4 regions of the Serratia sp. NPDC087055 genome follow, and region 2 is predicted to be linked to each of the others. Evidence: predicted binding sites of a transcription regulator. Region 2 holds the regulator's gene; each other region holds the start of a gene.
The links. Region 2 encodes PurR, which represses purine synthesis genes. Its sites were predicted from a motif close to CANGCAAACGTTTGCNTG; they were not measured.
Positions count from the first base shown of each region.

Region 1: a site for PurR is predicted at 1,230-1,247, ahead of guaD (guanine deaminase). Genes of this name have one in related genera too.
Region 3: a site for PurR is predicted at 1,024-1,041, ahead of serA (phosphoglycerate dehydrogenase). Genes of this name have one in related genera too.
Region 4: a site for PurR is predicted at 995-1,012, ahead of purM (phosphoribosylformylglycinamidine cyclo-ligase). Genes of this name have one in related genera too.

Region 1 is NZ_JBJDOG010000001.1:1,313,952-1,316,158, forward strand. It holds gene guaD (guanine deaminase) at 1-1,019, opposite strand, end outside; gene ACI2J2_RS06140 (ROK family protein) at 1,334-2,207, opposite strand, start outside.
Region 2 is NZ_JBJDOG010000001.1:1,420,787-1,422,993, reverse strand. It holds gene punR (DNA-binding transcriptional activator PunR) at 1-439, shown strand, start outside; gene purR (HTH-type transcriptional repressor PurR) at 436-1,461, opposite strand; gene ACI2J2_RS06665 (YnhF family membrane protein) at 1,786-1,875, shown strand; gene sodB (superoxide dismutase [Fe]) at 1,929-2,207, opposite strand, start outside.
Region 3 is NZ_JBJDOG010000007.1:181,663-183,869, forward strand. It holds gene serA (phosphoglycerate dehydrogenase) at 1-941, opposite strand, end outside; gene rpiA (ribose-5-phosphate isomerase RpiA) at 1,267-1,923, opposite strand; gene ACI2J2_RS22805 (LysR family transcriptional regulator ArgP) at 2,127-2,207, shown strand, end outside.
Region 4 is NZ_JBJDOG010000005.1:263,338-265,544, forward strand. It holds gene purM (phosphoribosylformylglycinamidine cyclo-ligase) at 1-910, opposite strand, end outside; gene upp (uracil phosphoribosyltransferase) at 1,166-1,792, shown strand; gene uraA (uracil permease) at 1,986-2,207, shown strand, end outside.

The DNA.
Region 1 (2,207 bases), 110 kb from region 2:
TCACCCAGCGTTTGCAGCATATTGAACGTGGTACCGGCGCCAACGTCGGTGCCGATGCCCAGTTTCACCTGTTTTTGCCAAGCCTTTTGCATATTGAACAGGCCACTACCAAGGAACAGGTTGGAGGTCGGGCAAAAGGCGATCGCCGAGCGGGTCTGGCATAGACAGTCCCACTCTTGCTCTTCCAAATGCAGGCAATGGGCGAAAACGCTCCGCTCCCCGGTCATTCCATACTGATGATAAACATCCAGATAGCTGCGGCTGTCCGGGAACAGTTCTTTCACCCATGCCACTTCATCCAGGTTCTCACTCAGGTGGGTGTGCATATAGGCATCAGGAAACTCTTCCCGCAGCCGTTGCACCTGTGCCAACAGGGCCGGTGTGCTGGTAGGGGCGAAACGCGGTGTAATGGCATAACTCAGCCGTTGCTTACCGTGCCAGCGTTCAATCAACGCACGTGTTTGTTGGTAACTCTCCTCCGGGGTTTCCAACAGGGCGTCCGGGGCGTGGCGATCCATCATCACCTTGCCGGCGATCAAACGCATATTGAGTGCTGCTGCCTGACTGAACAAGGCTTCTACCGACTGCGGGTGCACAGTGCCAAATACCAGTGCCGTAGTCGTGCCATTGCTTAGCAGTTGTTGTAGAAAAAACGCCGACATTTTGTCGGAATGCTGTTCACAGCAAAACTGGCTTTCTGTCGGAAAAGTATAGTTTTTCAGCCACGCCAGCAGTTGATCGCCATAGGCACCAATCATTTCGGTTTGCGGATAATGAATATGGGTGTCGATAAAACCCGGCACGATCAGTTTGTCACGGTAATGGGTAACCTCGCACCCCGGCGGCAATAGCGACTCCCCCTGCTGCCAGCTACCAAACCAAACAATGGTGCCTTCATTCAGCAGAATTAATCCGTCAGGAAGATGGCGTAATTGTCGACTCAACTGTTGCGGGTTATCCACGCAGGCAGTGATATCAAAGAAATTGCCACGGATCGCCGTGGTGAATGGGATGCTCATTTTACTTTCCTTCTCTACAGACCAGCGCACAACACCCGGCTGAGTCAATTCAGGCCAGGGCGTGATCGCGGTCTTTTTATCGATCGCAGGTGTTGGTTTAAGAATAGCAATCAGCGTGCCAATGGGTTTTTTATTGATAATTTCCATTTAAAAACAAAGCGATAAAAACAAGTCACTCAATATTCTTAGTCAAGGAAAATAAGCCAAGAATAAGCAAACGGTTGCATTTAAATAGCAACCGTTTGCTTATATTGTATTAATTGAGCGCGCGCACCAATATCGGGCAAGAATACAAATGGGGGTAATAGAATTTATTACTTTAATAGCACTTCATAGCGAGGGTTAAACTCATCAAACAGGGGCAAGGCTGCGGCGCCTAATGCGGCAGTATCCGCGCCCGTCGTCCCCAGCCGCACCCGCAGACCGTCAAGGTATTTACTGCGTACCGAGCGGTGCAACGGCGCAAGCCGCTTGATGAGCTGCTCGACAAGGCTTTCCGGCATCAGACCGCCAATAATCACGGCTTCAGCGTCAAACATACACTCAATAATGTTGATCGCCTGACGTAACGCCGGCACCGCCGAATCCAGCCATGTGTCTATCTGCCCCTGCGGCAATGCCAGTAAGTCCTGCGGTCTGGCGCGCATCGGATCCAACCCGCAGCTCTCATAGGCCGCCTGTAATGACACATAGCGTTCCAGGCATCCCTGGTTGCCGCAATAGCACACCCGGCCACCCGGTTGCACAATCATGTGGCCGACCTCACCAGCATTGTGCGCATGGCCGGTATAAATTCGGCCGTCGGTGAAAATCCCCGCCCCCAGCCCGGTGCCAAGATACAAATAAATAAACGAATTAAGCTGCCTGGCGATACCGTGCAAACGCTCGCCAATCGCCGCAACGGTGGCGTCGTTCTCGAGCGTCACCGGCAGGCCACTCTGCGCGTTAAGTTCGGCCACTACATCAATATTTTCCCAGCCGTTCAGCGTGGTCGGCCCAACGGAGGAAATACCTTCGACGCCAAACGGCCCCGGCATCACAACGCCGATCCCCAACATTTTTCCCCAGCTCAGATCCGGCTGCTGGCGCATTTCTTGCAGTACATCACAAATCAGTTTCAAGGTCGCAGCAGGTTGCGGCTTTTGCACCATAATCAGCCGGTGGAAACGAACGCTGCCTGACAGATCA
Region 2 (2,207 bases):
GTGTGTGGCCAGCCCGCAACATCCACTGGCGGCTCAGGATGGCGTGTTAAACGATGATCAGCTACGGCCTTTCCCATCGCTCTGCCTGGAGGATACCTCACGCAATCTCCCCAAGCGTGTCACCTGGACGTTGGATAACCAGCGGCGGTTGGTGGTGCCGGACTGGTCGTCGGCGGTGGATTGCCTGTGCGCCGGATTGTGTGTCGGGATGATGCCTGCGCATCAGGTCTTGCCGTTAGTACAACGTGGCGAGCTGGTGGCGTTACAGTTGCAGGAGCCGTTCCCAGCCAGCCCTTGTTGCCTGACGTGGCAGCAAAATACGCCTTCCCCGGCGATGGCCTGGCTGTTGGACTATTTAGGGGACAGTGAAACGTTGAATCAGGAATGGTTAAGCGAAGTGACGCCGGAAACCGCAGTGGCTTCCGGCGCGAATGACTAGCGGCGGTAATCGATGAACGGGCCGTCAGCAACCGAACGGCGCTCAACCAACTTGGGATGCACCTCAATCACCTGTGATTCTTCACGCTTGCTGATGATGCGATCCAACAACATGGTGAATGCCATCTCACCCAAACGCTCTTTGGGCTGATGAATAGTGGTCAGCGCCGGGGTGAAATAGCGCGCATTGCGCACGTTATCGTAGCCAATGACCGAGATGTCTTGAGGCACGCGTAGCCCAAGCTCATCGGCGGCGCAGATAGCCCCCATTGCCATGATATCGCCACCACAGAATACCGCTGTCGGACGCTGTTTCTGCGACAGTATCTGGTGCATGGCCTTGTAGCCGGATTCTGGCTCAAAGTCACCCTGGACGATCCACTCGTCGCGCACGTCGATATGGGCTTCCTCCATCGCTTTTAAGAAGCCCTGATGGCGCCCGCCCCCAGTGTTACGTGACAGTTGGCCGGGAATGGCGCCGATATCGCGGTGTCCGCGTTCGATCAGATAGCGCCCAGCCAGATAGCCACCTTCGAACGCGTTATCAATGATGGTATCAGTAAAATCACCGCGTGCGGCGCCCCAGTCCATGACAACCATTGGGATGTTGCGGTAATCTTCCAGCATCCCAAGCAATTGGTCCGGATATTCTGAACACATCACCAACAAGCCATCGACGCGCTTTTGCGCCAGCATTGCCAGATAGGCACGCTGTTTGTCCAAATTGTTGTGCGAGTTACACAGTATCAGCGTATAGCCTTTGCTGTAGCAGCTGTTTTCTACCGCTTCGATCACTTCAGCAAAGTAGGGCGCTTCACTGGAGGTTGCCAGCAGGCCAATCGATTTGGTGTGATTGACCTTCAGACTGCGCGCCACTGCGCTGGGTGAATAATGCAGCTCTTTAATTGCGGCACTCACGGCCGCTTTAGTCTCTTCGGCGACGAAACGAGTCTTATTGATGACGTGCGAAACGGTGGTGGTGGAAACGCCAGCGCGTTTGGCCACATCTTTAATCGTTGCCATGTAAAGAATGACTCCTGAACTCACATGTTGCAGTATGTAAGTGTGATGTTAATCGTTTGCCTGCGTAGATCCTTCTCCAAAGAAGCGAAAACTGAGTTTTTAGTGTGTTGAAGTCGTCAGCGCTTGGTCAGGAGGGGCATTTTTGCCGGTACACAGTTGTGAACTGCGAATTTTGTCCCATATTGAGCAAAAGGGGAAGAGGTAATCGGTATTATAAACCGGGAAATGATAACAAGATTTTATTGGCCAACTGTGTGAAAATGGTTTGACGCATTAATTGTGTGCCTTTTATCCTTGGGAAAACCAATCTGAAAAGGAGTTGTAATGGATACCGATCTGAAAATGTCACTGTTCACCACTGTCTGTGCGCTGGCCGTGATTATTGCTTTTAGCTTCACTGCAGCATTGAACTGATCCCCGAAGTAAAAACAGGCGCCGCTTCGTGCGCCTGTTTGCCTTATCCCACGCTATGCCAGATTTTTCTCCACAAATGCCCAGTTAACCAGCGCCCAGAAGTTCTCCAGGTAAGTCGGGCGGGCGTTGCGGTAATCGATGTAGTAGGCGTGCTCCCACACGTCGACGGTCAGCAAGGGTTTATCTTCGCCGGTCAGCGGCGTGCCCGCGTTCGACGTGCTGACAATGGCCAGCGAGCCGTCAGTCCTCTTCACCAGCCAGGTCCACCCGGCGCCAAAGTTTTTGATTGCGGCATCGCTGAATTGTTCTTTAAAGGCAGCGAAAGAACCAAA
Region 3 (2,207 bases), on a different contig from region 2:
TTCGCCAGTTTGCCCGCGACTTCATCACCGATATTTTCCTGCGCTTCCTGAGTCGAACCGCCAATGTGCGGGGTCAGGATCACATTATCGAACTCGCACAGCGGTGAGTTAAACGGCTCGCTGTTGGTAGCTGGCTCTTCCGGGAACACGTCAATCGCCGCGCCGGCTAAGTGTTTGCTGGCCAGGACGTTACACAGCGCAGGGATATCAACCACTGTGCCGCGTGAGGCGTTGATCAGAATAGAACCTGGCTTCATCAGCGCCAGCTCTTCTGCACCCATCATGTTCTTGGTCGACGGAGTTTCCGGCACGTGCAGCGTCACTACGTCGCTCATGTTGAGCAAATCGGACAGGTGGCGAACCTGCTGTGCATTGCCTAATGGCAGCTTGTTCTCAATATCGTAAAAGAACACTTTCATGCCCAGGCCTTCGGCCAGGATGCCCAACTGGGTACCGATATGACCGTAGCCAATAATTCCCAGCTTCTTACCACGCGCTTCAAACGAGCCAACGGCCAGTTTTTGCCATTCACCCCGGTGCGCTTTGGCGTTAGCGGACGGAATACCGCGCAGCATCAGCAGCAGTTCGCCCAGCACCATTTCGGCCACGGATCGGGTATTAGAGAAAGGTGCGTTAAACACCGGAACGCCGCGTTTGGTCGCCGCTTTCAGATCAACCTGGTTAGTACCGATACAGAAACACCCCACCGCCACCAGCTTTTCTGCGGCAGCGAAAACCTCTTCGGTCAGATGCGTACGCGATCGGATGCCGACGAAGTGAGCATCGCGAATGGATGCCTTAAGCGATTCGGTGTCTAACGCACCTTTGTGATATTCAATGTTGGTATATCCGGCTGCCAGCAGATTATCTACCGTGCTCTGATGAACCCCTTCCACCAACAGGAATTTAATCCTGTCTTTCTCCAATGATACTTTTGCCATTTACCCGACCCTATGTTCAGACTTCAGAAGCGGCTGTTGTCAAACAGCACCCATCCAACATAACAAAAATAACGCAGGCGGCAATACAAACGATTGCCCGCCCGTCAGTACAAGGCTCAGGGTTGTCTGCGGTTTCTGGTAGAAAATGCCATAGGGAAAGAATTAGACAGGAGCTTCGTGGAGCTAACGCTCATAATGTGACATATGTCACCAAATTTGGCGCTTTTAATAAAAGATATTTTAGCCAGTGAATTATTCGGTCTGGTGGGATCCAAGATCCTATACCACAGGGGCACTGCCTGCTGCGCCCCTGCGGAGAGATTCTTTATTTGATGACTTTCACACCCTCAGGTGTCCCAACCAGCGCCACATCGGCACCACGGTTGGCGAACAGACCGACAGTGACAACGCCGGCAATACCGTTAATTTTATTTTCCAACGCAATGGCATCGACGATGTTCAGGTTATGTACATCGAGGATCACGTTGCCGTTATCGGTCAGTACATTCTGGCGATACTCTGGCAGACCGCCCAGTTTCACCAGCTCACGTGCGACGTAGGAACGCGCCATCGGGATCACTTCCACGGGCAACGGGAATTTACCCAGTACGTCGACCTGCTTGGTCGAATCGACGATACAGATAAACTTACGCGCAATGGCGGCAATGATTTTTTCACGCGTCAGCGCAGCGCCGCCGCCTTTGATCATCTGCATCTGGCGGTTGATTTCATCGGCCCCATCGACATAGATATCCAGCGAATCCACTTCATTGCTGTCGAACACGTGGATGCCGAGGCTTTTCAGCTTGGCCGTGGAAGCGTCAGAGCTGGACACCGCCCCTTCGATTTGGTGCTTGATCGAGCCGAGTGCATCAATAAAATGGGCGGCGGTCGAGCCCGTGCCAACACCGACGATGGTGCCTGGGGTAACGTAATCCAGCGCTGCCCAGCCAACCGCTTTTTTCAGTTCATCCTGCGTCATAATATGTCCCTTGCCTCTGTACGAAAACGTGTGCGTATTATAGGGTAAATCGCTATTTTTCACTCAGGCAGGATCACACTTCTTTGCCCTAAGCCGCATTTTTAGGCGCATCGCGGCAATATGCCCCGGTGATTTTCCACCTGTAAAACGCCAGAGATGTGGCATAGTGCCTGTATCAATTTACTTTAAGGGATATCTTTCCGATGAAACGCCCAGACTATCGAACGCTACAAGCGCTGGACGCGGTGATCCGTGAGCGTGGCTTTGAGCGCGCCGCGCAAAAA
Region 4 (2,207 bases), on a different contig from region 2:
TACCCACGCCACAGTTAAAGGTGCGGTACATTTCGTGACGGCTGACATTGCCGGTTTGCTGCAACCAGTTAAATACTGCCGGCCATTGCCAACTGGATTCGTCGATCACGGCCTGCATGCCTTCTGGCAGCACGCGTGGGATGTTTTCCCAGAAACCGCCGCCGGTCAGGTGGGCGATAGCGTGCACGTCGATTTTCTCGATCAGTTCCAGCACGGATTTCACATAAATCTTGGTCGGTGCCAGCAGATGGTCAGCCAGCGGTTTGCCGTCCAGATCTGTGGTGCTTGGGTCGGTGTTGCTGACTTCCAGGATTTTGCGCACCAGCGAGTAGCCATTGGAGTGCGGGCCGGAAGCGCCCAGGGCGATCAAGGCATCGCCGGACTGCACTTTGCTGCCGTCGATGATCTCGGATTTTTCGACTACGCCAACGCAGAAGCCGGCCACGTCGTAATCTTCACCGTGGTACATACCCGGCATTTCGGCGGTTTCACCCCCCACCAGCGCACAGCCAGACTGCTTACAGCCTTCGGCGATGCCGGTGATCACGCTGGCCGCGGTGTCCACGTCCAGTTTACCGGTGGCAAAATAATCCAGGAAGAACAGCGGCTCGGCGCCCTGTACTACCAGGTCGTTCACACACATTGCGACCAGATCGATGCCGATGGTGTCGTGTCGTTTCAGGTCCATCGCCAGACGCAGCTTGGTGCCTACGCCGTCGGTACCGGAAACCAGTATTGGCTCGCGGTATTTCTGCGGCAACGCACACAGGGCGCCAAAACCGCCCAGTCCACCCATGACTTCCGGGCGGCGGGTCTGTTTAACTACACCTTTGATGCGGTCTACCAATGCATTGCCAGCATCGATATCGACACCTGCGTCTTTATAGCTGAGAGAGGTTTTGTCGGTCACTGCGCGATCCCCACGACGGTTTGCGATTTGAAAACTGTGCTTCCGGCTTTGATTCCGGAATAAGGCGCGGCAATTCTAACAGCGCAGGCAAACGTTTGCGAGTGGCTTGTGAGGCAGCTCTGCTTTTTCGTCATCTATACTGTTATTCAATCTTTTGTTGATCCCGATCGGGCTATTGTGGGTGGCGCTGTCGGCAAAAGGAGGTATAATCCGGCGATTTTTTTGGCCGTCAACCACCTTAATAGGAGAAAAATGATGAAGATCGTTGAGGTGAAACACCCGCTGGTGAAACACAAGCTTGGCCTGATGCGTGAAAATGACATCAGCACCAAACGCTTCCGTGAGTTGGCTTCGGAAGTCGGTAGTTTGCTGACCTATGAAGCAACCGCCGATCTGGAAACGGAGAAGGTGACCATCGATGGCTGGTGTGGCCCGGTTGAAATAGATCAGATTAAAGGGAAAAAAATTACCGTTGTGCCTATCCTGCGTGCCGGTCTGGGTATGATGGAAGGGGTGTTGGAAAACGTCCCAAGTGCGCGTATCAGCGTGGTGGGTGTTTACCGTGACGAGGAAACGCTGGAGCCGGTACCGTATTTCCAAAAGCTGGTTTCCAATATTGAAGAGCGTTTGGCGCTGGTTGTCGACCCTATGCTGGCGACCGGTGGTTCGATGATCGCGACTATCGATCTGCTGAAGAAAGCCGGCTGCAACAGCATCAAGGTGCTGGTATTGGTTGCTGCACCTGAAGGTATTGCCGCGCTGGAGAAAGCGCACCCGGATGTTGAGCTGTACACGGCCTCCATCGATCAGTGCCTGAACGAGAAGGGGTACATCGTGCCGGGCCTGGGTGATGCGGGCGACAAGATATTTGGTACTAAATAAAAAAATAAGCCGACTTTAATCAGTCGGTTTTTTTTGCATAAAATATATCTATCCCCCAAATAATTGATGTTGCATCAAGGCGGCAAGCGACAGAATCCCGATGAGCTTACTTAGGTAAGTGATTCGGGTGATTGAGCGTAGCCAACGCAGAGGCAGCGGCAAGTATGACGGGGATAGCAGAGGAAAAACATCCATGACCCGTCGTGTGATAGGCGTAAGCGAACGCCCGCCGCTACTGCAAACTATTCCGCTCAGTTTCCAACATCTGTTCGCCATGTTTGGTGCGACCGTGTTGGTGCCGATCCTGTTCAAAATCAACCCGGCGACGGTGCTGTTGTTTAACGGCGTCGGCACGCTGCTGTATCTGTTTATCTGTAAGGGCAAGATCCCGGCGTATCTCGGTTCCAGCTTCGCG